2 regions of the Pseudoalteromonas sp. PAR1 genome follow, and region 1 is predicted to be linked to the other one. Evidence: predicted binding sites of a transcription regulator. Region 1 holds the regulator's gene; the other holds the start of a gene.
The links. Region 1 encodes LexA, which represses DNA repair genes until DNA is damaged. Its sites were predicted from a motif close to TACTGTATNNNNATACAGTA; they were not measured.
Positions count from the first base shown of each region.

Region 2: ruvC (crossover junction endodeoxyribonuclease RuvC) is a predicted target of LexA. The motif match lies at 8,458-8,477, and genes of this name have one in related genera.

Region 1 is NZ_CAMZMY010000030.1:25,700-41,428, forward strand. Features, by position in the region: gene norR (nitric oxide reductase transcriptional regulator NorR) at 1-323, opposite strand, end outside; gene QL229_RS18620 (NnrS family protein) at 480-1,712, shown strand; gene hmpA (NO-inducible flavohemoprotein) at 1,733-2,896, shown strand; gene QL229_RS18630 (hypothetical protein) at 2,936-3,310, opposite strand; gene QL229_RS18635 (S41 family peptidase) at 3,300-4,925, opposite strand; gene QL229_RS18640 (endonuclease) at 5,026-5,679, opposite strand; gene QL229_RS18645 (VOC family protein) at 5,795-6,148, shown strand; gene QL229_RS18650 (hypothetical protein) at 6,123-6,848, opposite strand; gene QL229_RS18655 (hypothetical protein) at 7,007-7,387, shown strand; gene QL229_RS18660 (PaaI family thioesterase) at 7,395-7,832, opposite strand; gene lexA (transcriptional repressor LexA) at 7,993-8,610, shown strand; gene coxB (cytochrome c oxidase subunit II) at 9,048-10,193, shown strand; gene ctaD (cytochrome c oxidase subunit I) at 10,190-11,782, shown strand; gene QL229_RS18680 (cytochrome c oxidase assembly protein) at 11,782-12,312, shown strand; gene QL229_RS18685 (cytochrome c oxidase subunit 3) at 12,348-13,223, shown strand; gene QL229_RS20520 (DUF2909 domain-containing protein) at 13,123-13,434, opposite strand; gene QL229_RS18695 (SURF1 family protein) at 13,449-14,198, shown strand; gene QL229_RS18700 (transmembrane cytochrome oxidase associated protein) at 14,179-14,673, shown strand; gene QL229_RS18705 (COX15/CtaA family protein) at 14,694-15,683, shown strand; gene cyoE (heme o synthase) at 15,693-15,729, shown strand, end outside.
Region 2 is NZ_CAMZMY010000004.1:132,838-148,566, forward strand. Features, by position in the region: tRNA gene QL229_RS04570 (tRNA-Lys) at 1-50, opposite strand, end outside; tRNA gene QL229_RS04575 (tRNA-Lys) at 105-180, opposite strand; tRNA gene QL229_RS04580 (tRNA-Lys) at 235-310, opposite strand; gene ybgF (tol-pal system protein YbgF) at 479-1,237, opposite strand; gene pal (peptidoglycan-associated lipoprotein Pal) at 1,250-1,792, opposite strand; gene tolB (Tol-Pal system beta propeller repeat protein TolB) at 1,827-3,185, opposite strand; gene tolA (cell envelope integrity protein TolA) at 3,195-4,133, opposite strand; gene tolR (protein TolR) at 4,135-4,560, opposite strand; gene tolQ (protein TolQ) at 4,547-5,251, opposite strand; gene QL229_RS04615 (hypothetical protein) at 5,991-6,167, opposite strand; gene ruvB (Holliday junction branch migration DNA helicase RuvB) at 6,249-7,253, opposite strand; gene ruvA (Holliday junction branch migration protein RuvA) at 7,261-7,881, opposite strand; gene ruvC (crossover junction endodeoxyribonuclease RuvC) at 7,883-8,407, opposite strand; gene QL229_RS04635 (FtsX-like permease family protein) at 8,537-11,038, opposite strand; gene QL229_RS04640 (ABC transporter ATP-binding protein) at 11,028-11,747, opposite strand; gene QL229_RS04645 (arylesterase) at 11,748-12,365, shown strand; tRNA gene QL229_RS04650 (tRNA-Pro) at 12,470-12,546, shown strand; gene QL229_RS04655 (hypothetical protein) at 12,735-13,334, shown strand; gene QL229_RS04660 (retron Ec48 family effector membrane protein) at 13,439-14,167, opposite strand; gene QL229_RS04665 (reverse transcriptase family protein) at 14,167-15,372, opposite strand.

The DNA.
Region 1 (15,729 bases):
AAGTCTCCATGCTGGCTTTGTAATAAACCATCGTAGGGGTCGGGTAGGCCACAATCTTTGGCAAATTTTAACGGCTCACTGCCACGGCATATTTCAAATAAGCGAGGATGCTCTGCTATTTTAAAGCGCCTTCCTAACGTATCGTCCGACAATCCATGCTGGGCTACGGGCTTTAACACATCACCTTGTTTCAATAACAAGGCAACGGCATCACATTCAAGCCAATCATTAATGCAACTCAACAAATAACTGAAATTGTGATCAACTCTGCTTGCCTTGGTAAGGGCAAGAGCAACATCAAGAAGGGGTTTTTTGAGCGCCATGTCAATTTGACCTGAATGTGTGTTTTTGATGCTTTTAATGGTGTGTCATTTTGACTTTTTTATCAAGCGTTAAAGTTTAATTGCCTGATATTTAATGGTTTTTATTTCTGGCTTGAACTGTGCAATAGCTAGGGAAATTAAACCCTGAGAGCACTAATGAAAGTCATTAATTTAACTGAACCTATGCCAGCTAAAATCAAATTTTATCAACTCAGCCAGTGGCCGTTATGGGCATTAGCATTTCGGCCTTTTTTCTTGGCAGCGGGTGCCTTAGCTGTGTTTGCAATGAGTTACTGGTTTTTAGTCTTGGCGGGTTATGCACAGTGGCACCTAACAATGCCCGCAACACTTTGGCATGCTCATGAAATGCTGTTTGGCTTTGCAGGGGTCGTTGCTATGGGCTTTTTGCTCACCGCTGCACAAACATGGACAGGCGTGGCGAGTGTAAGTGGCATAAAGCTCTGTTTGCTGAGCATAATTTGGCTTGCTGCACGACTTAGTTTTTTTATTGATATTGCAGGGTACGAGCAGCTAAATCTTTATATTGTAAGTGCATTACAACTCGTTTGGTGGCTGGCTGGAATTATTATTCTAGCTGACATGCTGATACAGGCGAAAAGCCGCCATAACTATTTATTTATTGTCATCGCATCTTTGCTCTGTGCACTCAATGTGATTTTTTTGAGCTTAGTTGTGCTTAATAAAATGTTGCTGGCACTGGGGGTTGTTGATACTGGCGTACTTATCATGACGCTGCTGGTTGGTGTTGTCGCTGGGCGAGTTGTGCCATTTTTTACCGCTCGCGGTCTTAGCTTAAGTGAACAAGTTAGAACCCCCAAGCTCGATAAATTAGTCCTATTTAGCTCATTGTTCGCCATTACATGGTTCTTTATGAGTCAGCTATTTTTTAGCGCGATGAGTACTGGTTGGGTTTTTGCTTGGCTTGCTTGTTTACATGGTGCTCGGTGTGTTGTGTGGTGGCATAAAGGGATTTTAAAAGTGCCTTTGCTATGGTCATTACACTTGGCTTATTGGGCTTTATCGGTTGGTTTTGTGCTTATCGCGCTCAGTTATTTCAGCCCTATTATCTTATTCAAAGACGCGCTTCATCTGATCACTGTTGGCACCATCGGTTTAATGATCATCGCCATGATGGTACGTGTCTCTCATGGTCACACAGGGCGCATATTACAAGCCCCTGCGTTTATTAGTTTGGCATTTTTACTCATTGCGTTAGCTGCCATTGTACGTTCGTTACTTCCCTTTTATTTAGGTCATCACCTTGCATGGCAGTTAAGTGCGTTGCTTTGGATTGCTGGCTTTAGCTTATTTTTATTTCATTGTGCGCCCATTTTAGTCAATCGTCGTGTTGATGGTCGCCGCGGTTAATCTCTCCAATAGGAAAAACTATGTTATCTGAAAAAACGATCCAGATTGTTAAAAGTACTTTGCCTTTGCTTGCACAAGCAGGACCTCAAGTTACGGAATATTTTTATGATCGTATGTTTAGCTACAACCCAGAGCTTAAAAATATTTTTAATATGACACATCAGCAATCGGGCACTCAGCAATTCGCGTTGTTTAATGCTTTGGCGGCCTATGCTGCAAATATTGATAACTTGGCAGTGTTAAAAGGAGCGCTTGCGCGCATTAATCACAAACACACCAGCTATCATATTTTGCCAGAGCATTACCCTATTGTTGGTGGGCATTTGATTGCAACTTTAAAAGAGTTACTGCCTGAGCAATTTACCCCTGAGGTCGAGTACGCATGGAGTGAAGCTTATTCTTTATTAGCGGATGTATGTATCACCGAAGAGATGGCGTTATACCAAACGACCAAAAAGGCGCTGGGAGGCTGGTTTGGTACCCGTACTTTCACCATTACAGAAAAACGGATGGAATCAGCGCAAATATGTAGTTTTACATTAACACCTGTCGATGCAAAACCTGTTGTGGCGTATTTACCGGGTCAATATTTAGGGATAAAAGTAACGCCAGCAAACAGCGACTTAACTCAAGTTAGGCAATACTCATTGTCGCAACAAAGTAACGGTCGAAATTATCGAATTAGCGTGAAAAAAGAAGGCTTAGTATCTAATTACTTACATAGCTTAACAGAGGGAGATGAGGTAGAGGTTTACCCACCCGCGGGAGACTTTGTGCTTCGCGAAATTGATTTTCCTGTCGTGTTGATTTCGGCAGGTGTTGGTCAAACCCCAATGATGGCCATGCTCGAGACATTATTAAGTAATCAACATAACCAGCCAATTCATTACTTGCATGCTTGTGACAGTGAGACGCAGTTTGCCTTTAAAGAGTATTTATTAAAACAACAGCAAACGCACGCTTCATTACATTGTGTTACTTGGTTTAAAGATGGCAAGGGGGGAGATTTTGCGGGTTTGATGGATGTAAATCACATTGCTGCTAGCTTACCAATTAGTAAAGGTGATTTTTACCTGTGTGGTCCAATCGCATTTATGGCAATGATAAAAGAGCAGCTACTTAGTTTAGGGGTTGCAAGTGAGCGAATTCATTATGAGGTGTTTGGCCCTCATCAACAGTTATAAAACAACGAAAGGCGCAGTGGGTCACTGCGCCTTTATTGTCTATTCTGCTTCACATTCTACATTTGGTAGTGGTACTCGCAGCTCTTTTTTTGGGTAATAGAGCAAACACTGTTCACCCATTTTTTGCAGCACAAATTTTTCTGAAGGGATACTATGCGCCCCCATAATTGGCAATCCATCGGGCCCTTTATTTGTCCCATGATCTATCAATAGTTCAGCACTTTTAGTAAACACGTTATCAGCTAAAGTAACCAATGGGCCCCCTTTAGCTGATTGAATCGCTTGTTGTATTTCAGTGATTACGCCAGGATTTACGCGCGTTAACGTGGCGTTTTGTGGCTCCTCTGCTTGGGTGCTTTTACAGCCCGTTAAACTCACTAATAGTGCGCAAGTGAAAAGTGCTTTATTGTTCATTGTTGTCGTCCTTAGCCGGAGATGGACGTGTTAAGTCCATGTTTTCCTTATAAAGCGGTTGTTTATAAGAAAGTGGGATTCCACTGGCTTGTTCTGCTTGAGAGGCAAAGCTTGGTTGTTTGATGCTATTTGTTTGTACAACAATTGGACAGCTGCCATTCTCAATATGATGTATTGCTGTTGAAAATAAGCGTTCTTGTGTGTCACCTAGTTTGTTATCAAAATCATCAGCAACTACACAGCCTTTAACATCTGCATCAAACTGAGGTGAAGGAGTTGGTTTAAAACCGTCAGCATATTCCCCAAAGCCTTTATCATTAGCTCCAGAGAATTGGATAGTGTAGTAAGTAGTGGCGCAATTATGAGTGGGTGTAAAGCCATAAGGCTTACCGCAGGTCGTATCACCAATAAGTATGACTTCTGCATCTATACCTTTTAAACCATTTATAAACGCTTCTGACGCAGAACAAGTTCCGGCTGTACTTAGTACATATACTTTAGATAAGTTGAGATCAGGAAGTCGGCTATTGGTTGTTTGAAATGTAGAGTAATCTATTTCACGGTCAATAAATGGGTAGGGAGCCTCTTGTGGTTGCTTGTCGTTTTTGATGGTTTGATAGTAGTAATAGTCATCAGTATTAGCTGGGCCGGCAACCATATAAGCTAGCTGAGATGATAACGCTAATAAGCCGCCACCATTATACCTAAAGTCAATCACTAGCTCGTCAATGTTATCGCTTTTAAACTTGTTAACAGCGCTTATCAGCTCTGGTTGAGCAATACTAATAAAACTATTAAATTGCATATAGCCGACTTTTGTACCATTGGCGGTAGTGATGGTATTAACATTCTGAACAGGTGTTTGCGCGATATTGCCCGCTACAAGTGTGAATGATTTTTCACTGCCATCGTTACTGCGCACAACAAAGTTATGCGAATCACCCGCTGTTGGTCCAAAAAGCGCTTCATTTAAAATATCTACGCCTTCTTGGGTGTTAGTGTTAATACTAACGCCGTCGACCATTAAAATAGTATCACCGCGCTGTAATCCGACATTTTTAGCTGGTGAATCATCTTCTAAATAAGCAATACGTAATTCACGAGGGGGGACATTGCTTAAAAATGCCCAGTTAATACCGTAGCCAGAAACCACGCCTGATTGTGCTTCTTTATAGTACTCTTCGGTTGGGCGACTGAAGTGGAAGTTATCTTTATATGCCCCTGAGTCAGTTGTTTGATATGTTTTTAATTGCGCAAAATAAGCGGCGACAGAGTTGAAGTTGTCTGGGTCGTTATCTTCAATCTCATCGTACCAAAGGTAAGTTTCATCACTCCATGAACGTAACCACATTTTTTCTGTAAACTCACTGCCAGCAGTATCTGGGTAAGGCCTATTATTATTGTAAGGGTCATTGCCAGTTCGAGGAACCGCACATTGGTTTTTAAATTCACTTGATGGGGCGAAAACTCCTGCCGTCCAAGATGGCTCAGAAGTTGTTGGCGGTGGCGGATTAGTTGTACTATCAGACGAGCCACTTCCTCCTCCGCATCCTGTTAAAGAGAAGCCAGACACTACCAGAAACACCGCTAGAGCAAGTTTATTACAATTAAACATATGAATTACTTTCCTGTAAATATTTGCTTAAAACGTATCAATAACTATAGCCCATAGCAATAGATGGCCGCCCCTTTTTTATTGACATTATTGCTCTAAACTAGAGTGCTTTACGGTCATTTACTTGAGCCACTTCAAGTCGTTGCCATGCCTCGAATAGCTGTCGTTGTTTATCTGAAATTTTTAATCCGTAGGTTTGCTGCATGTAGAAATAGGCATCAGCGATACGTTTTCGTGCATAAATAGGAGGCTCAAACACCCGTTGCTTAAAATCTATTTTAATAGGACAAGCACCGTATTTAGGACTATGGGATGTGACCATTCCATAGCGAAAATTAGAGCGATCAGCGTTGATTTCACCTATTGCAGGTGCCAGATTATTGATATCAGCTTCCATTTTTCGGAACTTTTCGCTGACTTTTCGGCAATTTTTGCGTCCGCCGTTCTGCCAACATTGTAACTGATGGCCGAATTCCCACGCAGGTACTATGTGCTCCCACTCAATTCGTTTTGCGCGAACATTTTCTTTGCCTGAACATGTCATTGCATTTCGAGGTATATAGCCACATCCATTAGGATCTGGGACAAGTTTCTTACCTTGGCGTTTTATGTCACATCCACAGTAAAGGCTTTTACTATCGTCTGGTAGGGTTTTTATTAAGTGCTTTTTGGCACTAGAAAAGCTTGAAAATTGCTCTGCATTTACAGAGAAATTGATTATTAAACAAAGGGTAAAGTAGAGAAATAAACGCATATCCATCACATCAGTGAACTACAGGAAAGCTCATTTTAGAGTGACTATTCTAAAAGGAAAAGTTTTTCAACTCAGCTATAGTTGTTAGGCCGTTTTCATTAAAGGAATTACTACTATGTTACTAGGTGCTTTTTCTGTGAGTTTAAATGTAAAAGATATCCATGCCTCTAAGCTGTTTTATGAAAAGCTGGGTTTTAAAGAGTTTGCCGGCGAAATAGAGCAGCATTGGCTAATTATGAAAAACGGTGAGCATTTAATTGGTTTGTTTCAAGGAATGTTTGATAAAACCATGCTGACCTTTAACCCCGGTTGGGATCAAAATGCTAAAACGTTGGCTGAGTTTGCTACTTTTGAGCAATTAGCTCTGCATTTTCAGCAGCAAGGTTTAGCAATACAAAAGGCCGGTGAAGCGAGCTTTATTATCACCGACCCAGATGGCAATCCTATTTTGATAGACCAACACGTGTAGCTGGTTTTTTACGCTTTATACGAACGTTTTGCAGTAACAAAATAATTCCGGTAATACAAAACAGCACGCTGGTGGCTGAGAAGCTGATAAGCAGTGGGTTATTAAAGTTTTCTCGCTCGTCGTAATCCATAATATGCAGCATCCAGAAAAAGTCGAAAATACGCCACAGGGTGCTGCGCACAGTGATGACTTTACCGTTTTGGCTGTCTAAATATATGGTTGTCGCAAGCCAATCATCGAAACGAACTTGCCATATGTTTTGTTTATGTGCAGCTTCGCGGGGTCCTTGTTTTAATTGCTGTACTTGCAAAACATTGGCATCAATCAGTAAGTGTGCTTTGGCGTTCGCGATAATTTCAGCCTCACTGGGTTTTGCCATGGGAGCTCCAGTATGACCATTAAAGCTGACAGTGCTTTGCTCAGTAGTAACTTCAATGATTGGTGCATTTAAAAAGTGACTATAGTTAATCGCTTTTATTTGTTGAAATTGGGCGGTTATCCGATCAACTGATGCTGTGTAATCAGCCACCATAAATGGATTATCTAAACTGCGTTTTGCTAAATGTTTACCATGGACTTTTTCGAGGGGGAGTGAACTCATTACTAAGCCTCCCGATAGCCATAGAAGTAGCTGAATGGCTAGCAGATAGCCAAGCCATTTATGCCCTTTGCGAGCATATTTGAACATGCGTTTATTCATCATTACTCCGTTATTATTGTTGTATGGGAGCTATTTTAGGTTGTTTAACTGTATTGCCAATGCGGCATAATGTCGCATTAACTGTATTCTAGATTTGGTATATATACAAAACTGAGTTAAAGTTTCAGTCGATATCAATAGAGGGTAAAAACGAGAGTATGTCGGAAATTCAATTTTTAAATGTGGATCTGGAGCTTGAATCAAAGCACGATATTAGTGCACTTGTTGCTGATTTAAAGAAAAATGCCATGGTTTTACATTACGACCAAGATGAATACCGTCAACTAGCGCGTATTGAGGCTGCTGCTGATATCAGTACACCAGACAAAGCGATTAATCAGTTGTGTGAATTAATTGAATCGTGTTCACGAAATGCTCTTAAGCAGTGGTTGTCGTGCTCTAAACGTACATTTGATATTGGCTTTGAATCAGGCGTTTCACCAAAATGTTTTAATCAAGCCCTGCATGCTGATACCTTGTTGCGTATTTCAGCGATTGGCGCAGGGGTTGAAATTACGATTTATCCAGTCGAAAAATAGCCTGAGCTTAGCGCTCTACAACAGCTGCGGTCATTCTTGATACGCAGCAAAGCTCTCCTGCGGCATTGGTAATTTTAATATCCCACACTGAAGTGCGCTTACCTAAATGAAGAGGCTTTGCTGTGGCCGTTAATACACCCTTACGAGATGCTTTCATATGGTTGGCATTAATTTCTTGGCCAACAGCATAAAATTTATTGAAATCAACCACAAAGTTAGCCGCATAGCTTGCCACTGTCTCTGCTAACACGACGTTCGCTCCGCCATGTACCATGCCCATAGGGTTATGATGCTCAGGAATGGCAGGCATAGTCGCCACTAAATAATCATCACCAATTTCAGTCACCTCAATGCCCATGGTTTTCATTAAAGTACCTTGCCCGGTGATCCCTTGCTCTAAACTTTTACAAAGCTCTAGTGTGATTGGTTGATGCCAAATACTCATTGTATTTCCTTGCCTGCAAATTAAAAATAATACCTTATGGCATCTTTATACCTGGTTCAATGTTAGTTTTGTAGCAATATGATGGCGTTAATTTAAATTTGCGATTTTCAGATAACTGTATATACTCACAGTTAAATGTACTGTATGGAAAACCAGTTGTATGCGCCCATTAACAAAACGCCAATCGCAAATTTTAGAACTAATTAAAGTCTTTATTAAAGATACAGGCATGCCACCTACGCGTGCTGAAATAGCTCAAACATTGGGTTTTAAAAGTGCCAATGCTGCCGAAGAGCATCTAAAAGCACTGGCAAAAAAAGGCATGATCAAAATGAAGCCTGGGGCGAGTCGTGGTATTCAATTAATTGAAGAAGACGAACCTGAGCAATTAGGTTTACCTTTAATTGGACGAGTTGCAGCGGGTGAGCCCATTTTGGCGCAAGAACATGTTGAAAGTCATTGTCAGGTTGATCCTTCACTATTTAAACCTGCGGCTGACTTTTTACTGCGTGTAAATGGTATGAGTATGAAAGACATTGGCATCATGGATGGTGATTTACTCGCAGTACATAGAACGCAAGTTGCTGAAAATGGTCAGGTTGTTGTTGCTCGTGTTGATGAAGATGTAACTGTTAAGCGTCTTGAAAAAGCTGGGCGTAAAGTATTTTTACATGCTGAAAACGAAGAATTTTCGCCAATTGAAGTTGATCTTGAGCATGAATCTTTCAATATTGAAGGGTTAGCGGTGGGTGTTATTCGTAATGCCGACTGGATGTAACTGTTTCTAAAATAGTGCACCAAATTGCTGTAATTTGGTGCGTTGCTTGTTTTTTATTATTTAGCATCGATTTGTAAACCCTTACTCTTTGTATAAAGCCTTATATGGCGCAGTTTTTCACTCTTTTTTTACTCTCACTCTGCCTCTCATTTTAAAATAACGCGCTGATTATAGTTGTTATTTTTGCACCAAAATAAACATTTATTACTACTAAAACTTGCTTATTGCTCATTTTTTAACTAATTGGTTAATACAGTGTATTAACACCTGATTAATAAAAATACACTCAAATGTGCTAGGTGTTAAACATAGGGTTGGTATCATCGCTGGGTCAAAATGATACGTAGTCGCTCTGAACAATAAAAAAAACGAATGGGCACCTTGTTGTATCGCCTTTTCGCTTTGCGTCTTGCAATAGCATTAAAAGGAGCCGTCACATGGGTAAACTGCGTTATGCCTTGTGGCTTATATTACTCGCACCTGTGCAGTTAGCATTGGCAAATAGCCAATTTAATATGCGTAAAGGGGTGACTGATATAAGTAATAGTGTTTATGAATTACACATGACGATATTTATTATCTGTTGTGTGATAGGCATCATCGTTTTTGCGGTGATGTTTTGGGCTTTGATCCACCATCGAAAGTCGAAAGGAGCCAAGCCTGCACAATTCCACGAAAGTACCAAGGTTGAAATTCTTTGGACTGCCATACCATTTGTGATCTTAATCGCCATGGCAATTCCAGCTACAAAAACACTGATAGCGATGGAAGATGCTTCTAAAGCCGATATTACAATTAAAGTAACGGGCTCACAGTGGAAATGGCATTACGAGTACATGGGCGAGGAAATTGCTTATTACTCAATTCTATCTACTCCAAAAGACCAAATAGATAACCAAGCTGACAAAACAGAACATTACTTACTTGAGGTTGATAAGCCTTTAGTACTTCCTATTAATAAAAAAGTTCGTTTTCTAATGACCTCAGATGATGTTATTCACTCATGGTGGGTGCCTGACTTTGCGGTTAAAAAAGATGCAAACCCGGGCTTTATCAATGAGGCATGGACACGCATAAATGAGCCAGGCATCTACCGGGGTCAGTGTGCTGAGTTGTGTGGTAAAGATCATGGTTTCATGCCTGTTGTTGTGCAAGCGTTGCCTGAAGACGAATTTGCTAACTGGCTAGCAGAAGCTAAGCAAGAAAAGGCCAATGCTGCAGCAGCTGATGCGGCTTTATTAGATCAAACACTACCGAAAGAAGAATTAATGGTTCTTGGGGAGCAAGTTTATATGGCAAGTTGTGCGGCTTGTCATCAGCCTACAGGAATGGGCTTGCCGGGAGTTTTTCCAGCTCTTAAGGGGAGTCCAATTGTGCTTGGAGATGTAAAAGACCACATCGACATCGTATTACATGGTAAGCCGGGTACAGCGATGCAAGCATTTGATAAACAGCTTTCAATTAAGCAACTTGCTGCGGTTATCACATATAAGCGAAATGCATGGGGTAACGACACAGGCGATGTGATTCAACCAAGTCAAATTCAAGCAGCTATCGATGCAGCAACGGAGGCGAAAGAATGAGCAACGTTATTAATGAACAAGCCACTGAGCATGCGCATCATGACCATCATCCTGCAAAAGGTTTCAAACGTTGGCTTTACACCACCAATCATAAAGATATTGGCAGTTTATACCTGATATTTTCGCTCACTATGTTTTTAATTGGTGGCGCGATGGCAATGGTGATCCGCGCTGAATTGTTTCAACCTGGTTTACAACTAGTCGATCCACACTTTTTTAACCAAATGACCACAGTGCATGGTTTGATAATGGTATTTGGTGCGGTAATGCCGGCATTTACAGGGCTTGCTAACTGGATGGTGCCTATGATGATCGGTGCACCCGATATGGCGCTACCACGGATGAATAACTGGAGTTTTTGGATATTACCATTCGCGTTTTTAATCTTGTTGGCTTCGTTACTTATGCCGGGTGGTGGCCCTGCATTTGGTTGGACTTTTTATGCGCCACTTTCAACGACCTATAGTAACGATAATACAGCCTTGTTTGTGTTTGCTATACATATCATGGGTATTAGTTCAATCATGGGGGCGATTAACGTTATTGTGACTATCGTTAATATGCGAGCGCCCGGCATGACATGGATGAAGTTACCACTGTTTGTGTGGACTTGGCTTATTACGGCATTTTTGTTGATTGCTGTGATGCCTGTTTTAGCAGGGGCGGTCACTATGGTGTTGACCGATAAATACTTTGCAACCAGCTTTTTTGATGCGGCGGGGGGCGGTGACCCTGTGATGTTCCAGCACATCTTTTGGTTTTTCGGTCACCCTGAAGTGTACATCATGATTTTGCCGGCATTTGGTATTATTTCAACCATCGTGCCGACCTTCTCACGCAAGAAGTTATTTGGCTACGCTTCTATGGTGTATGCGACCTCGTCGATTGCACTTTTGAGCTTTATTGTATGGGCACACCACATGTTCACCACAGGGATGCCTGTAGCCGGTGAGCTGTTCTTCATGTATGCAACCATGCTCATTTCGGTACCAACTGGGGTTAAAGTTTTTAACTGGGTTGCAACCATGTGGCGAGGCTCAATTAGCTTTGAAATTCCGATGATGTTTGCCATTGCCTTTATTGTGCTGTTCACCTTAGGTGGGTTCTCTGGTTTGATGCTGGCGATTACACCGGCAGATTTCCAGTATCATGATACTTACTTTGTGGTTGCGCATTTCCATTATGTATTAGTGACAGGGGCTGTGTTCTCAATTATGGCAGGAGCCTACTACTGGCTACCTAAATGGACTGGCAACATGTACAACGAAACACTTGCGAAATGGCATTTCTGGCTATCACTGATCAGTGTCAACGTGTTGTTCTTCCCTATGCACTTTGTTGGCCTTGCGGGTATGCCGCGCCGTATTCCTGATTACGCCCTTCAATTTGCTGACTTTAACGCCATTATCAGTATTGGTGGTTTTGCCTTCGGTTTATCACAGCTACTGTTCGTGCTTGTTGTTTTTAAATGCGCACGAGGCGGCGAAAAAGCACCTGCTAAGGTATGGGACGGTGCAGAAGGTTTAGAGTGGGAAGTTGATTCGCCCGCACCGTATCACACCTTTGAAACACCGCCGGAGATCAAATAATGAACCATGCACCTTTGCTCAAAAAGCTGTTGTTAGCATGCTTAGGTATGTTTGCATTCGCCTTTGCATTGGTGCCACTTTACGATGTGTTTTGTGATGTCACAGGTTTAAATGGTAAGCCATCACTCGAACAAGCAAAAGAGAGTGAAACGGTAAGCATAGACCGTCAAGTTGATGTGAGTTTTACAACGCATGCGCAAAGTGGTGCGCCTTTTGATGTGCAATCAGCTCAGTACAGTGTGGTTGTTCAACCAGGAGCGATGCGAGAAGTAAAGTTTACAGCAAAAAACACCAGTAATAACGACAAAGTGATGCAGGCTATTCCGTCTGTATCACCGGGAAAAGCAGCAAAATACTTACATAAAATCGCGTGTTTTTGTTTTGATCAACAACCACTAAAAGCGGGCGAAGAAGTTGAGTTTACCTTGTTGTTTTATGTTGATACGGAATTACCCGACGATGTAGAAGAGCTGACATTGTCCTATACCGTGTTTGATATTAGCGGGCAAGTTGTGGCTAAAAACGATTAAGCCGCCAAGCTAATTGCTAATTGGGAGCAAACAAAATGAGTCAAAATTACGAAAAATATTATGTTCCGGCCCAGAGCCCATGGCCAATAGTTGGTGCGATTGCAATGTTCTTAATTGCTGTCGGGGCAGGCCTGACAGTGATGCAAGTGAGCGCAGAAGCTAGCAGTGGTCAATATGTGTTGTATTTAGGCATTGCGATACTATGTTACATGCTGTTTAGCTGGTTTAAAAACGTCATCGAAGAATCACACAGTGGTTTATATTCAGCGCAAATGGATCGTTCATTTAGACAAGGAATGAGCTGGTTTATTTTTTCTGAAGTTATGTTTTTTATGGCATTTTTTGGTGCTCTGTTTTATGCCCGTATGATTTCAGTACCTTGGCTTGGTGGTGCTGGAAATAATGCCATGACCAATGAGGTACTCTGGCCAACGTTTGAAGCAGTATGGCCGTTGTTAACTACGCCTGCAGGTGATACAACTCAAGCAATGGGGTGGCAAGGTCTACCTCTTATTAATACGCTCATCCTACTCACCTCATCAGTCACTATCCACTTTGCTCACGTTGCAATGGAAAACAATAAGCGTGGTGCTTTAAAAGCATTTTTATCACTTACCGTGCTATTAGGCGCAATCTTTCTGGGTTTGCAAGTGTATGAATATATGCATGCATACCAAGATTTAGGTTTAACACTGGATGCTGGCGTTTATGGAAATACCTTCTTTTTATTGACGGGTTTTCATGGCATGCATGTGACGCTTGGGACCATTATTTTATTTGTCGTACTGCTAAGAATTTTTAAAGGCCACTTTACGAGCGAAAAGCATTTTGCATTTCAAGCGGCTGCTTGGTATTGGCACTTTGTAGATGTGGTGTGGTTGTGTTTATTTGTATTTGTGTACGTGCTGTAGCTTTGTGAAGCGGCGACGGGTTGGTGTGAATAAAGCCCAATTTCATTGCGGCAATAATGAGGAGCAGCACAATACCTGAAAACAGCACCCGACGACCTAAGTAATGCGACATGGGTTTCGAGTGCTCTTTTGCTGACATCATCACAAACAGCGCTCTAAATAGATTGAACAGAATATAAAGTAATAACAAAACAATAATGATTTTAATCATATTAGGTATTCCAAATGCAGTTAATTTTATGGCGTAAACAAAAGCTTAGCTCAATTATCGCAATTTGCGTTGTGATACTTGCAGTGCTTATTTGTTTACGACTAAGCGTTTGGCAATACCAGCGAGGCGAGCAAAAACAGCAGCAACTAAGCCAGTTAGCCGTTTCGAAAGAGCAAGGAGTTTTGAGCTGGCAAGAGCTGCAAAATTTACCTAGAGAGCTGAATAAAACGGGCTTGCAAGTCAAGGTCTCTGGCGAGGTAAATAAACAGCAGTACTGGTTACTTGATAATCAAATTTATCAGGGGCAAGTGGGCTATGACTTACTAGTCGCGATGACAATTGCAGGTGAAACCGCACCTTTAATCGTTAACTTTGGTTGGCTAAAAGCTCCAACAAACCGTAACCAGTTGCCAACCGTTGTGTGGCCAGAATCAACAAGGCTTACGGCCACAGTGCAATTGAAACAAGGCAACTTACAAGGTTTTACACTTGCCGATGATATTGGTGCAGAGCAAGGCTGGCCCAAGCGCATTCAAGGCATCGATTTAGCAATTTTTAGTGCTCAATTAGCAAAGCCCTTACAAGGCTTTATTGGTTATCGCAATGAAGCAGATGGTATAGCAACCCCGCATTATCAGAGTGTTGTGATGGGACCAGATAAACATTACGCCTATGCCGTGCAGTGGTTATTAATTGGCTTGGCTTGTGTGGTTATTGCTTATTTTGCGATGAGAAGGAGAGGTTATGAAAATAAACCCGCTTAGTTTATTCGTTTTATGCTGCTTTGTGCCGCTGGCACTTGCTTATGCAGCATTAAAGCTTGAGTGGTTACCGAGTGGTTCGAGTAATCATGGTGAGCTTTTAAGGGAGGAAGTGAAACTAGCTGATTGGCAACAAGGCGAGCCTAAACAATGGACTATTGCGCTCAATTATCCAAAAGAGTGCAGTGAAGTGTGTGAAAACCAATTAGCAAGTTTAGACAACCTCTACGTCGCTTTAGGGAAAAATCAGCAAAAAGTAGATGTGGCGGTACTGACGAATCAACAGCAGGTATCGGCTAATTGGCGTCAATTAGCAGTAAGTCCAGCGCTCAAAGCGGGAGACTTATATTTGGTTGATCACATGGGCTTGGTGGTTTTGCATTACCCCTATACGGCTGAGCCCGAACAAAACAGACTTATTCAAAAAGGCTTACTTAAAGATTTAAAAAAACTACTTAACTATGCGCGTTCAAGTTAAACCTCATTAAGGGGATAAAGATGTATAAAAATTATAAATATTTAGTCTTAATTACGGTTTTCTTTTCTATTTTGGTTGTTGGGCTCGGTGCTTATACACGGCTTAGTGATGCAGGGCTTGGTTGTCCTGATTGGCCAGGGTGCTATGGGTTTTTGACTGTACCAAAACATGAAACTGCTCTGTTACATGTTGAACAAAACTACCCTGATATGATGTTTGAGGCAGCAAAAGCCTGGAAAGAGATGATCCATCGCTATTTTGCTGGTGCCCTTGGTCTACTGATTCTAGCTTTGTTTGTTTTTGCATGGTTAAAACGTCAATATCCAAATACGCCAGTTAAACTGCCATTAGCGCTATTACTGCTGGTGATTTTCCAGGCTGCATTAGGCATGTGGACAGTCACCATGAATTTACAACCCTTGGTCGTAATGGGGCATTTGCTAGGCGGCTTTAGTATTCTATCCTTGCTTTTTCTTCTTTATTTACGGCTAACAACAAAGCCGATTGCAGGAGGTGATGCAGGAGCAAGACCATATTATCGCTTAGCGCTTGTTGGTTTAGTGGTTTTGGTTTTACAAATCGCATTAGGCGGTTGGTTGGCTGCAAACTATGCAGCTCCTCATTGTAATGGCTTACCTTTATGTAGCTACGGACAACCGTTTTCGTTAAAGAGTGTGTTTCAGCTTCCACTTGAACATAGCACTTACGAGTATGGTGTGCTGTCACAACAGGCTCGTATGTCGATTCACTTACTGCATCGCATTTGGGCGTTAGTCACTTGTGTGGTGCTAGCGCTTATTATGTGGCGTATATATTCACAGAGTTTTTCCAGAAAAATTAAGCATTGTACAGTAACAGTATTAGTCGCCTTATTGTGCCAAATCTGTCTCGGCCTTGCTGTTGTGCATTGGCACTTTCCATTAAGTGTAGCGCTTGCTCATAACCTGATGGCTGCACTGTTATTGTTGAGCATGGTACGTCTGTGCTTTCATTTAAAAGCAAGAACTTAGGAGGCTATTATGGCGATATTATTAAGCACAGAAAAGTCGTTAATCA
Region 2 (15,729 bases), on a different contig from region 1:
TCGACCAATGGATTAAAAGTCCACTGCTCTACCAACTGAGCTAATGACCCGCTCTGAATATTTAGATGCGTAAATCCGCCGATGTGAGATACCATTTTTAGAAATGGTGGGTCATGATGGACTTGAACCATCGACCAATGGATTAAAAGTCCACTGCTCTACCAACTGAGCTAATGACCCGCTCTGAATATTTAGATACGTAAATCCGCCGATGTAAGATACCATTTTTAGAAATGGTGGGTCATGATGGACTTGAACCATCGACCAATGGATTAAAAGTCCACTGCTCTACCAACTGAGCTAATGACCCGCTCTTTTTTCCGCAATTCGGCTGTTGTTACCAATCGCCTGCTGCGGGCGCTTATAATACTTATTTAAATGCTGAGTGCAACAGAAAATATCTCTTTTTTTAAGTTTTTATGTCTAGATGCCTAATTTTAGACCGCTTAAGTCAAAAAGCAGTCTAATCAGGTCAAATCTACATTTGCGACAGACGTTCTGTGGCTAATTTTGCAGCAGTCGTACTTGGGTACTGATTAATTAAATCATTAAAGGTTTTAAGTGCTTGCTCGCTTAAACCTTGATCAGCTAATAAGTTTCCTAACTTTAGCATCGCATCTGGGCGCTTGTTAGAATTAGGATACTCATTGACTACTTTTTTAAAGTGTTCAGTCGCACCCGCTTGATCATTTTGTATTGTTAACAACTGACCTAACCAATAATGTACATTAGATGCATATACTGAATTAGGATAAGTCGTTAAGAATGTTTGAAACTCAGGAATCGCTTGCTCATAACGTTTATCTTTCATGATTAACGCTACAGCGCGCTCATAAGCCTCGTTTTCTGATAAGTCTGAACTAATCGCTTGCGTAGCCCCTACATCGGTATAGCTGTTTGTAGGTTGAGCTGGCGTAGCAGGTTGGCTATATGCTTGGCTTACACGATTCTCGATTTCTTGGTACAACTCGCGTTGGCGCTGAAGTACTTTTTCAAGCTTATAGCTTTGCTCTTCCGTAATACCACGAACTTGGCTTACTTCGTCTTGTAATATATTAAGCTGCTGCTGAAGCTCAGCTTGTAATAAATTACGTGACTTCATCATGTTTTCTAACGCGACTAAACGCTTCTCAATGCTCGATTGTGAGCTTGCAGCTTCTGAAACAGGAGCGGGAGCAGCCCATAACTGGGTGCTCCCGCTTAAGATCATTGCTGCCAAAATAATTTTCGGCTTCATAATGACTCTTTATTAGTAAACTAATACTGCGCGACGGTTTTTCGCGAACGCTTCTTCAGTGCGAGACTTAACCATTGGCTTTTCTTCACCATAGCTCACTACTGACATTTGGCTAGCAGAAACACCTAAGCTTTGTAAATATTTTTCTACTGCTTGACCACGGTGCTCACCTAACGCGATGTTGTACTCAGGTGTACCGCGCTCATCTGCGTGACCTTCGATTAGTACTTTAACTGATGGGTTTTGTACTAAGAATTCAGCGTGTGCTTGTAAAAGCTCAGCATATTTGCTTTGAATTTTTGCATTATCAAAACCGAAGTAAATGATTTGCTCTTGACGTAACGCTTCGTATTTTTGACGAAGTGCTTCTTCAGCTTGCTGCTCTGGAGTAAGTGTTGCAACTTCAACTGTATCATTGTTGTTTGATTGCTCAACCATACCTTGGTTAGATTGGTTTGCAGCACCTTCATCAAGATCAGAAGAAGAGCTACATGCTGCTAATGTCATCACTGGCACAGCAATTAGCAGGCCTTTTAAAGTTTTATTAAGTTGCATTTAATTGATTCCTATATTGAGTAAACCAGTAAAATTACTGTAAATAAGGCGACCAAGCCGGTGCCTTAACTTGTCCGTCTAGTACAGGCAAACGTGCTTTAAAGCGACCATCCATAGAAACTAACGCTAATACCTGTTTATTATTATGAAGCGTGCTATAGATAATCATCGAACCGTTTGGCGCGATACTTGGCGATTCATCTAGGCGTGTTCTCGTTAACACTTGGAACGCACCAGTAGCTAGCTCTTTTTTAGCAAGATGGTATCGACCGTTTGTTCGATTCACCATCACTAATTCTTTTCCGTCAGGTGAAATAGAACCTGCTAAATTCATATCACCATCAAACGTCATTCTTTTAGCTCTGCCTGTTTTTAAATTTAACTTATAAATCTGGGCATTACCACCCCTTTCAGACGTAAACACAATATCTTCACCATTTGGGAACCAAGAAGGCTCTGTATCGATACTGCGGTGATTTGTTAGGCGTGTTTCTTTACGCGTAGCAAGGTCTAAAAGGTATACTTCGGTTGCACCATTGCGGTCTTTCGAAAGTACTAAAAGTAGCTTTTTACCATCTGGTGAAAACTGTGGTGCACCATTGATACCTTGATGGCTTGTGATTAACTCGCGCTTACCAGTGTAAAGATCTTGGATGTAAATTTGGCTTTGACGATTCTCAAAAGTTACATACGCAAGCTTAGTCCCATCTGGTGACCACGCTGGTGACATAAGAGGTTCTTTAGAGCGAAGTAGAACTTGTTCATTATAACCGTCGTAATCTGCAACAACGAGCTGATAAGGTTTTGGCTCATCATCACGCACGATAACGTAAGCAATTTTTGTTAAAAATGCGCCTTTTTCGCCAGTTAGCGCTTCGTAAACCACATCACTAATGCGATGTGCATAACGGCGAAAACCGGTTTCAGAAATCACACTTTCACGGGCGTCTAAAATATGATCTTGGCTTTGCATTAATTTGCCATTAGCCATCATTTTTGTTTGTCCGCCAGTGATTTGCCCACGAATAACATCAATAAGTTCATATTTTACAAGGTAGCGACCGCCTGGCTGTTGCTCTACTTGACCAACAAGCACAGCCTCAACGCCTTGGTTAACCCATGCGCCATAGTCAACATCAGCATCTTTGCCCGGTAACTGCGGCATGTTTGCTACATCGATTGGCTTAAACTTACCACTGCGCATTAAATCAGCTGCAATCACTTTATTTAATTCTTCAGGGATAGGACCAACACCTTGATATTTAAAAGGCACAACCGCAATTGGGCGAGCGCCATCGATACCATCGGTAATTACAATTTCTAAGGCAGCACTGGCAATGCCATGAAAGCCCAGTAATACAATAAAAAACGCAGTTTTTATCTGGTTAAACATATCATTCCTTTAAAATTTAGGTGCTATGGTTAAGTTTATATTTTTTAGTTGCTCAAATACGTCACGATCAGGTGATACTGGTAATGTATCTGCCATACGCACTGCACGCATTGCAGCTTCACACACTAAGGTATCACCACCAAGCGATTTTACTTGAGTCACAAGGCCATTAAAACCAAGACGTATATTAAGGCGACACTCTTTGCCTTTCATCTTCTCATCTTTTAAGAAGTTTTGCTGAATGCGTGCCATTATTAACGCTTTGTATTTTTCAACTTCGCCTAGAACTTGTTGTTGACGTACCTTGTTACGTGCAGCTTGCTCTGCTGCTAACTGTTCTTGCAGCATTTGTTCTTGTAAAGCTTGTTGACGCTTACGTTCAGCTTCTTCAGCTTTACGTTTACGCTCAGCTTCTGCTTCAGCTGCTTTACGCTTACGCTCTTCTTCCGCTTTCTTTAACGCTTCTTCTTCAGCTTTACGTTTATCAGCGGCTGCTTTTGCTGCAGCTTCAGCCTCTTGCTTTTGCTTTTCAGCTTGTTTGGCTTTTGCACGTTCTTTCTCTTGAATTTCACGTGCTTTTTTCGCTTGTGCTTCAGCTTCTGCTTTTTCTTTTTCCTTAGCACGGCGCTGTTGCTCTAGCTTTTTAAGACGACGGTCTTCAGCTTCTCTTTGCTTACGCGCTTCATTAGCTCGACGCTCTAGCTCTTGAATACGTTTCGCTTCGGCTTGTTTTTTTGCTTCTTCTTGCTTTTTAAGCTCTGCAATTTTCTGCTCAACCTGTTGTTGATCAACGGTAACAGCAGACACAGCTTTTTCTGGTGCAGGTAACGCTGGATTAAGGTTTACTTCCATGACTTTAGGAGCTGGCATATGAAAGTTTGCACTCGCTACTAAAAAACCAACGATAGCAAGGTGCAAAATAACCGATTTTATTATTGATGCACGCATACTACTCCTCGAATGATTCAGTCATTAAACCAACAGACGGAACACCCGCGTTTTTCAAAAAGTCCATTAATAGTAATACTTCTTGATAAGAAACACGGCCAGAGCCTTTAATCATAACCGGAGTATCTGGATTTTTCTGCAGCTGTAGCTTTATAACCGCCGCCACATCAAGGGCCTCCATCGGCGCTTCAGGGTCAGTACCAATACTGACATAATATTTACCTTCGGCATCAATTGAAGCAATGATCGGTGGTGTATCTTTGGTATCAACAAGATCAGACTCTTCCATTTTCGGTAAGTCGACTTTTACACCATGGGTGATAAGTGGTGCTGTTGCCATAAATATGATTAGCAGTACTAACATTACATCAATGTAAGGTACTACGTTTATCTCCCCTACAGGGCGACGTTTCTTACGCTGATACATTCGCTTTAGCCTCTATTTGTGTAGCTGCTTGGCGGTGTAAAATATTAGCAAACTCTTCCATGAAGTTAATGTAATTACCTTCAAGCTTTTCTACTTTGTTTGCAAAACGGTTGTACGCGATAACAGCTGGGATTGCCGCAAATAAGCCCATCGCTGTAGCGATGAGTGCTTCTGCAATACCCGGTGCAACCATTTGTAACGTAGCTTGCTTAACTTCGCCTAACGCGATAAACGCATTCATGATACCCCACACCGTACCAAATAGGCCGATATATGGGCTAATTGAACCTACTGTTGCTAAAAATGAAAGACTTGATTCTAGTTTTTCTACTTCGCGAGACAAAGCAACGCGCATAGAACGATGCGTTCCTTCCATCACAATACTTGCGCTTTGAATTGAATTTTTCTTATGGCGAGCAAATTCTTTAAAACCTGCGACGAAAAGTGCCTCAACACCAGAAGCGCCTCCAGGACGGGCTGACACTTCATTATATAGTTTACTTAAATCAACGCCTGACCAAAACTTTTGCTCAAAACGCTTTGCGCCATTAAGTGCATCAGAAATCGCTTTTTTACGTTGAAAAATAATTGCCCATGACATTACCGACATACCGACTAATGCCAACATTACTAGCTGGACAAGTACACTGGCTTCTAGAATAAGATCTAAAAAATTAAGCCCTGATCCCACGTTAAACTCCTAAAATAGATTTCTATATAATTTGTTATATTTTTTACATGCGCACTGTTTGACCATAAATGAGGCCAAAAGTTGTGCCTAGTGTATATAGTCAGTTATAAACTGACAACGCTCTTGCTGTGAATTAGCGGCAATTAACGGTAAAAAGCAAATTGCTTAGCTATTTTTTAGTCATATTAAGTTTCACTCGTCTTTTTGTGCATATTTTTACCTTAATAAAAAGTCATTGCAAAAATCCTAAAAAGCTAATAAAACCTCAAAAAATAGCGCTTTTATTCAAAAAACACGCATAAACACCCAAAAGCAGTTTTGCAAATCTACTACAGAATACTTAAACTAATCCTGAATGAAGTTCATAAAATTTTTAAAACCCACTTTATTCATGAGCTTAGATATAAAAACACCAAAAAGTGAACAAAAAGCACACAACTTAAATTTTCACTCACATTAGTTTTTTTTATCTGAAAATAAAATTTTTCTAGTTTGAAGAAAAATCCTTCATTGCGTATTATTTACCTATACCGAGCTAGCAACCTCATGAAAGAGTCTTTCATTAAGCTCAGTTTTTTGCATTATGATGTTTCGTATTGCTCCAGGTTAATTTGCACAGGATAAAACCTCGTTCAAATTGGCCATAGTTTCCAAGATTACTTCCTTCAACTTGTTGTTTGCCCGCATCCTTATGCGGGCTTTTTTTTGCCTGAGCAAACGTCAACGAGAATACCTACAGCTAACTTAACAGCATGTGAATTACAGATGTTAAAATGATACTAAGCGGTAAGCGGTAAGCGGTAAGCGGTAAGCGGTAAGCGGTAAGCGGTAAGCGGTAAGCGGTAAGCGGTAAGCGGTAAGCGGTAAGCGGTAAGCGGTAAGCGGTAAATCCTATCTTGCTAATAAATAAAACCAAGTTACCTAAATTAAAAAAGCAGCCCTTTTGAGCTGCTCGAAACTTATAAATAAAAAGCTTGTAACTAAGCTTTAGGTTTGATTATTTATCGGGTGTTAAACCAAAGTGAAGGTAGGCAATATCCGAGACAAGTCGTCCGCGTGGCGTGCGTTGAATAAAACCTTGCTGTATTAAAAAAGGCTCTATTACATCTTCTATGGTTTCTTTTTCTTCGCCTATGGCAGCAGCGAGGTTATCAAGACCAACTGGGCCACCCATAAATTTTTCGATAATAGCAAGCAAGTATTTACGGTCCATATAATCAAAGCCACTTTTATCAACATCAATCATATCGAGTGCTTGCTCAGCCACCGAAGCATTTACTTTACCGTCTGAGCGTACTTGGGTGTAATCACGCACACGGCGCAACAAACGATTTGCAATTCGAGGTGTACCACGCGAGCGCTTGGCTATTTCGGCCGCGCCTTCATCACACATGGTTAAATTTAAAAAGCTGGCAGAACGAGCAACAATTTTTGATAAGTCTTCAACAGAATAAAACTCTAAGCGCTGTACAATACCAAAGCGGTCTCTAAGTGGTGAGGTGAGTGAGCCAGCACGAGTTGTTGCACCAATTAAAGTAAATGGCGGCAAATCAAGCTTGATAGAGCGTGCTGCGGGGCCCTCACCTATCATTATATCCAGCTGATAATCTTCCATTGCGGGATATAAAATCTCTTCAACTTGCGGGCTCAAGCGATGTATTTCGTCAATAAACAGTACGTCGCCTTCTTCAAGGTTTGTTAAAAGTGCAGCAAGGTCCCCTGCCTTTTCGAGTACAGGGCCAGACGTCGTTTTAATATTTACGTTAAGCTCGTTAGCAACAATGTTAGCAAGAGTCGTTTTACCAAGACCCGGTGGACCGAATATTAATAAGTGATCGAGTGCTTCACCACGGTGCCGTGCGGCCTCAATAAAAATTTCCATTTGTTGCTTAACATGCGGCTGGCCTGTGTAATCGTTAAGAAGCTTTGGCCGTATAGCACGGTCAACACTGTCTTCGTTACTTTGCTCAGATGCATCAATTAAGCGATCTGCTTCAATCATGGTTTACTCACAACATTGATTTTAGAGCTTCTTTAATTAGAACCTCGGTCGTCATATCTGGTTTATTAACTGCTTTAACCGCTTTTTGTGCTTGCGGTAATTTGTAACCTAACGCTTCAAGTGCTGAAACAGCATCATCGGCAGCGTTATTTGCCACAAGTGTATTATTACTTGCAGGCTCAATAACCGCATTATCGCTAAATGGCGTAAATAAGTCATTACCCCAATTTTTAAGTCTGTCTTTCATTTCAAGCACTAAACGCTCAGCGGTTTTTTTACCAACTCCCGGTAGTTTAACCAAAGTGGTCGCATCTTCATTATTTACACACGTTACAAATTGCTGCGCCGACATTCCCGATAAAATGGCAAGGCCAAGTTTAGGGCCAACACCATTGGCTTTTAAAAGCTCTCTAAATAAAGCGCGTTCGGTTTTATTGTTAAAACCAAATAATAGCTGGGCATCTTCACGTACTACAAAGTGGGTATAAATAATCGCTTGCTCACCCACTGCCGGTAAATCATAAAAACAGGTCATTGGCATTTGTACTTCGTAGCCTACACCACTTACTTCAATAAGAATTTCTGGTGGCTGTTTTTCAACTAGTAAGCCATTTAATCGACCAATCATATTACTTCCTTAATCGTCCTCTTACGGTTTTGCTAGCGCTACCCGCAAGTTTTATTAAATTTTGTTCTGAGTGAGCATGACAAATAGCAATAGCCAAGGCATCAGCAGCGTCGGCTTGCGGAGTGCCCGGTAATTTTAATATATTTTTAACCATATGCTGTACTTGCGACTTATCGGCACCACCATTACCTACAACTGCTTGCTTAATTTGTCGTGCCGAATACTCATAAACTGGCAGCTCAGCCATTGAAGCACCAACAATTGCTGCACCTCGGGCTTGGCCTAGTTTAAGTGCCGAGTCTGGATTATGTGCCATAAACACTTTTTCGATAGCAAAGCTATCTGGAGAGAATTGTTCTACCAACTGGCTAATACCTTGGTAAATCATTTTTAAGCGCACCGGAAAATCGTGATCGGCTAATTTAATGCAACCACTTCCTAAATAGGTAAACTTTGCACCTTGATGGGCAATCACACCATACCCTGTTAATCGTGAACCAGGATCAATTCCTAAAATAATCGCCAACTAACTGACCCGTCTATTATCATTATTATCTGCAGTTAATAATGCCAGAGCACTGTATAAATTACCAGTAACCAATTGCAATTCATAAAAAATGCCCGCAATTGCGAGCATTTTTCACACAGCTTTCTCTTATGCCAACGAGCGCAATAAGCCTTGAGTATTTTTGCGCATTGTTCTGGCTATCATTAAATAACCCAAACATGCCACAAATAAGCCCCCTACCGCAGGGCCAATTAACCAAATATGCGGATGCAGTTTACCTGCTAATTCAAACATCTGCCTTTGTACTATTAATAATGCAACATCACTAACAATGGCTGCGACTAAGCCTGCTGTGACCCCTAATAGTAAAAACTCATATAAGGTGGCATTTTTAATTAAGCGCCCTTTCGCGCCTAAGGTTCGCAAAATAACTATCTCTTGCATACGCTCGCCTAAACTTGCTTGTACTTGTGAAATAAGCACTAGAGCACCACAGGCAACAACAATTGCCAACACAAACCCTATCGCTAACGATACTTGCTCTATGGTTGAGCGGATTTGCTTTATAAAGCTTTCAACATCAATCACATTAACCGTTGGGTACTGGCGCATTAGCTCATTAAACTCGCGCTTTTTATCTGCCTTCACATTTACCGATGAAATATAAGTAGCAGGGAAACTCGCCAATACATCAGGACTTAGAATAATAAAGAAGTTCGGCTTTAATGTTGTCCAATTAACCTTGCGCACACTGGTGATTTTGGCATCAAACGATTGTGCACCAATCAAAAAGGTTAATGTGTCGCCTAATTTAACATCGAGGCGTTCAAGCATAGACTCTTCAACTGAAGCTTCAGCGACAGAATCTTTTGTGAACCATGTGCCGTCAATAAGCTCATTTTGACTTGGTAAATCTTCACGCCAAGTTAGGTTTAGTTCACGACCAATACCGGAACGAGCTTCTTCATCTTTCTTTTCATTGTCTTCTTGTGAGACTTCACGAGCTACCAACTCGCCATTAACGGCGTTTACGCGGCCACGGACAACCGGGTAAAAGTCAGAGGTTGGCATATTTCGCTCTGCTAAAAAGCTCGTAATTGGCTCTAGTTCTTGCTCTGTTATATTCACTAAAAATGAATTGGGCGCATCAACCGGTAATTGCGATTGCCAGTCAGAGATCATGTCATTTTTAAGTACAATTAAAAACAGCAACAGTTTGATAGCCAAAGCAAAACTAATCAATTGCACAGCATTCACATTGGCGCGCTTTTGGATAGACGCAATCGCCAAAGACCAGCTATTACCAGGGCTTAAACCGAGCTTTCGACCGCCACCAAATATAACCTTTGATAAACCAAACAACACAGCAATTAAAAACGCTGTAGAGAGAAACAAAATAGCGCTTATTTTAATATTATTACTAAATAACCACATCAGTAAAAACACGGTAAGTGCCGACATAGCAAGGTGTATTTTACTGACCAATAAACGATCGCCTAAGTTACGACGCAGTACGCGCAGCGGCGGAATATCAAATAAATCGAGTAATGGTTTAATCGAGAACATAATTGCACAAATTAAACCTGTGCTAATTGCAATAATCCACGGTTTAGCCGATGCACTAGGAAGTACTGAGCCCATGCTTTGTGCTAGATAATCTGTTGCAATGGCTTGCAATCCATAACCAATCAGCAAGCCAACGATCACCGACATTGAACAAACAAGGCTCAAATGAAGTAGATATATTTTACGGATCATAGCGCGGCTACCGCCGAGTGTTTTCATCATTGCAACAGGGTCGTATTGGCGTTCACAATAGCGCTTTGCCGATACCGCAATAGCCACAGCTGCTAATATAATGCCAAGTAAGCCTGCTAATAATAAGTAGCTTTCGGCGCGGTTTAAGCTATTAGAAATAGGCGATTGGCGGTCTTTAACGCCATACCAACGCTGGTTTTCTTTCATTTGAGGTTTTAACCAGCTATAAAAATTTTCGATATCGCTTTCGTCCCCAGCATAGAGCTGGCGGTAAAACACTCGACTACCCGGCTGAATAACCTGAGTTTTTGCAATATCGTCTTCGTTAATTAAAATACGTTGGCTACTAGAAAACACATTAAACGGTGCATCTGGCTCTTCAGCTACAACATGACTGGCAACAAAAGTGGCGGCTCCTAACTCTACTTTATCGCCAACTTTAATATTAAGCGCATAGAACACCGACTCACTGAGCCAAACTTCACCGCGAGTTGGAATGTCTTCAGTTACCTGAGGCTCAGCAGTTAAGCTAGATTTTATCTTTAGCTCGCCTTTTAATGGATAAGTGTTTGATACCGCTTTAACCGAACCCAACTGCATTTCGTCACCAGCAAATAGCATGGTGTCGAAATAGGTTATTTTTGCGGTGCGAATGTTATCTTGGGCGGCTTTATCTAAAAACTCAGCAGGTAAAGCATGGTTACTTGCTAAGACACGATCTGCAGCAATAAAGGCACTGCTTTTTTGCTCAATACTTTGACCGATACGGTCAGTAACCATAGATAAAGTTAAAACAGTCAGTACAGCTAAAGCTATGGCTGCACTGATCACTGTTAACTCACCGCGCTTAAACTCACGTGAAAACAGTTTTAGTGCTAATTTAGCCCACATTCGCTTGCACTCCTTCGCTTTCTTTTACTGTTACTAATTGCCCTGCTTCAATATGTAATATTTGCTGGCATTTTTGCGCAAGCTGCTCATCATGAGTTACCAAAATAAGTGTCGTACCGTGTTCTTGATTAAGTTCAAATAATAACGACTCAATGAGCTTACCGTTTTTACTATCAAGGTTGGCTGAAGGTTCATCGGCAAATAAAATTTTAGGTGTACCAATAAATGCACGAGCAATCGCTACACGTTGCTGCTCACCGCCCGACAATTGCGACGGGTAATGGCCAACACGATGACTTAGCCCTACTTTTTCAAGTAGCTCAAGTGCTTGTTGTTTAGCATTTTTGCTTCCAGCAAGTTCTGCCGGTAGCATCACGTTTTCTAGAGCTGTTAAACTTTGCACGAGCATGAAAGATTGAAATACAAAACCTACTTTCTCAGCGCGAAGTGCAGCACGTGCTTCCTCATCTAATTCGTGTAATGCAGCACCATCTAAATGAATACTGCCATTGGTTGATTGGTCAAGGCCGGCTAATAAACTTAATAAAGTAGACTTACCCGAACCAGATGTGCCCACTACCGCAACCGAATCTCCTGACTTGACATTAAAGCTGATGTCACTGAGGATGGTGAGGTCGCCCTCAACTGTGGTGACCGTTTTAGAAAGTCCTTTAACTTGAATAATGTTTAATTGAGAAAGCGCTGACATATGATGCATCCAATCCTACGTTTTATATTCGTTTTACTGTTAGTAATCAAACCACTTACGGCAGCAGCTGACAACACAATTTTAATTTTAGGTGACAGTTTAAGCGCCGCTTATGGCCTTAAACAAGAGCAAGGCTGGGTTAAATTGTTACAAGATAAGTACGATGAAAAAGACCAATCAGTATACCTAGTAAACGCCAGTATTAGCGGTGAAACCACAGGCGGTGCATTAAGACGACTCGATGCATTACTAACCGAGTTCGAACCTACGCACGTGCTTATAGAGCTTGGCGGAAATGACGGTTTACGCGGTTTTCCAATCAAGCGCTTACAAGCTAACCTACGTGATTTAATAGCAAAAAGCCAACAAACTGGGGCGAAAACCGCCGTAATGGAGGTACAAATTCCGCCAAATTACGGCCCGCGTTATACCAAGCTTTTTACCGACAGCTTTAAAACTATTGCCAATGAAACAAACTCAGAATTAATGCCATTTTTTATGATCGATATTGCTGGCCGACCAGAGCTTATGCAAAACGATAACTTACACCCTAACGCCGATGCTCAACCATTAATACGCGACTTTATGTACAAAACGATCAACGATTGGCTAGATTAACCGCCAGCCTAATCACTTTATAATTAGAGCTGGACAATAAACAGCCAAACAAACCGCAGGTGTATTGATTTTTATAAAAAAAGCCGTACTATGGCTTGCAACGTCGGCATATAGCGCAGCTTGGTAGCGCACTGTCATGGGGTGTCAGGGGTCGCAGGTTCAAATCCTGCTATGCCGACCATCTTTTCTACACTCTATTCAATAAGTTACTTGAATTTACTTTCCTGTAAGTTTACTTTTAAAGTACGTTCTCTTCTACCTTGATGAAATTAAAGATCAAAGGTATTTTTCGAGTTAAAGAATTAACATTAAAGAGACATGTAACCTGTCATCGATAAGTGGAGCAATTAGCCTAAAAGGCTAATTTGAATGGAATCAATGAAACAAAATCTACATTGGCGTTATTATCTCTCGCTAGAATCAGATGTATATGCAATGTCACGTTACATTCACTTCTCCAGTGATAACTTTAAAACATATTCCATTGAGCTAGCGAAGCTCTATCTAGCTATTTGTGCAGAGGTAGAAGTCGTTCTCAAAGAAATATGTAGTATTTGCCCCTCTAAAAAATCTAAAGAAGCAAACATAGCGATTTATCGTGATTATGTAGTTGAAAATCAAAAAGGGCTGATAGCTGAAAAAGTACAGTCTTTCGAATTCGAATTGCAATTTATCCCATGGGAAGATTTTAACGTAGGCAAGTCTCCTTCATGGTGGATTGACTATAACTGCTTAAAACATGAACGCAGAGAGCATTTTAATAAAGCGAATTTAGGTAACGTGTTACAAGCACTAGCAGGTCTGTATATAGCAAATTTATACTTAGGAAAGGTTTTATCAAGCAGAGAACAGGATATTCATTTTATATTAGATATTGGAGAAGTTTACGCTACTTACCCTAAAGGTAAAAAGCTTTTCCAGCCAATTGGAATTCAATCTAGTGTTGAAAATCACCATTACACATTTTGAATGTGTAATGGAGAAATGTTGAGCTTAAAAGATTATGGCTTAGCTATGAAACGGCCTTGGAAACCACTTCACAAGAGATAGGGTAGGCCTGAGATTACTACTCATTATCTGTAGTGAATATCAACTTTATGCATCAGAAAACGCGCTCTCTGAACCTCTCGCTCATTTGTAAATGTTGTGGTTATCACGTCTAGCAATTTAAAGAAATCACTCTCAACGGAAAAAAAGTCTCCTTTGGGTAAATTAGCAACATCAATACCAAATTTTTTAGCGAGCTTTATTATTTTCTTTTTATGATTAAAAAAAGAAACTTCTGAGTTCGGCATCTTTTTAATCCCACCCTTATACCCATTTGAATAGCTAATTACATAGTCTCTCAGTTCTTTAACTCTTCTTTTGTACTCATCAAAGTTAGACATTTTACCTTCAGATGAATTTGGGTAAATCAACTGATATAAAATATTGAAATCAACGCTTGATTGAGAGAGGTAATCTAGTCGATCAATTTCAGATTTTATGAATGATACGAAAAACTCTAAATTGCGAAGGTGGTTGTTAAAAGCCCTATCCTTTGATTGCTCAATAAAAGCTACATAACCATAAGCTACGCCAAAAATAGCCGTAAGCCCCGCTAAAAATTTATTTATTACAATCACCAACTCGATAAAATATTGGTGCCTATCATATATGTATTTTAGGCAACGATCTTGAATGCAAAAATCAAGTGAAAACGTTCCTGCTCCATTCATTTGCACCAACAGCAGGACTAAGAAAATGAAGTTTATGAAAGCATAAATACATGCCAGCTTTGTTATTTTGCTCTTCACTAGCATTAATATTCCTTGATCTTAAATTCTGGCTCATAACGTAATAATTTATCAAGCTTATCTTGTGCAAACTTTTTATAGTCAGAGCCACCCTCTCCTTTTATAAAAAATAAAAGATGCTTTAAATAATGATATCTTTTATAAAAGTTGTATTGAGATTTTTTTCTGCTGTAGTCAATCACTATTTTATCAAATCGCTTTTCCGCAGAAATTTTGTCTGATTGCGATGGTTTGGGTCTTAAACCATCACTTCTAAGTATTTTTATAAGCTTTGCATGCTTGTCATTTTTAACACGACTAAGCTTATTAACTCTTCCTAAAATCCTTTGGTAATCGTTCCTGTATGATTTCGATTTTTGATCTTCTTGTTTTTCAGCTCTATGTTTCAGTTGATGAACAGCCGCCCTAATATTCTTTACTTCATCTTTAGAATATATAGGGTTTGGGAATGACACTACTAAGCCATGGACTTTAAGAGGCTCACTAGAAAGACGGTATACTCTAGTTTTATCAATGTTTTGTGGTAAGCCTTTTTCATTTAGCATTTCTTCTATCAGCTTAGATGTCCCGTTAAAGTCAAAATTGTGACTAGTAGAAGAAACAGTAATATCATCAACTAACCGCGTATAAGTTAGATTCAAACGCTTCAACTTTCTCACTAAGTATAATTCAACATCCCACAAAATAAGTGAAGCTATATAACTAGAGGTTAATGCTCCTTGCACAACTCTGTCACCATAACAGCATATATTGGTTATAATCTCAGAAACTTCATCAGAATACCGGAAGAGATTTTTAAACATATTCTTCACATGAAATTCTTGTATATTGTCAAAGAAATTAGAAATATCGACTTTCAAAATACTCTTTGCCCCACAGTGTTTATGAGCGCATTCAACATAATCCCGATTACCATTTTCAATGCTTTTAGGGATAGAACCATAAATGTAGGAGGGCCATCTTATACACTGTTTATTAATTCTATTATTAATGCGTCGCTGCAAAAACCTTACTTTTCGATGAGGGTTAAATATTTTCCTAATTGTTCCATCAGATTTCAAAATGGGGTTCTTAGGAGGCCTATATCTCTTATCTAGTGGCATGTTTAAGACATCATCGATATCAGATATGTCAATATTTAACACTTTTGCTAAATGAGCTTTCGAATTTATTGGACCGGCTTTAAACAGAGGAATATCTGGAGTGGTCATTTGACTAATAATTCCCTTTACAATTTTTGGAACAACCGACCCAGCACAAAAGTGCTAACAGGCTTCCGCCACACTATGAGACTCAAACCGCCTCTGAAAAAGAAAAACCAGTACAAGTCTCATAGCCTGGGTCGGTATCCTAAAGTGCCGAAGGCACGCAGCGGATTCGCCCCAGAGGGGGTTGCGAAGCAACTCTACTCTGGTCAGGGTGAATCACGCGACTGCGTCGGGGGTCCAGCACTAGGCCTAAAGGCCACCTTATATATCAAGGCAAAAGGGTTTTCTTTTTATCAATCAGAACAAGTTTGCGGACGAAACGTCCGTGAAGTTTTAACAATAACTCTAAATTCATCTTAT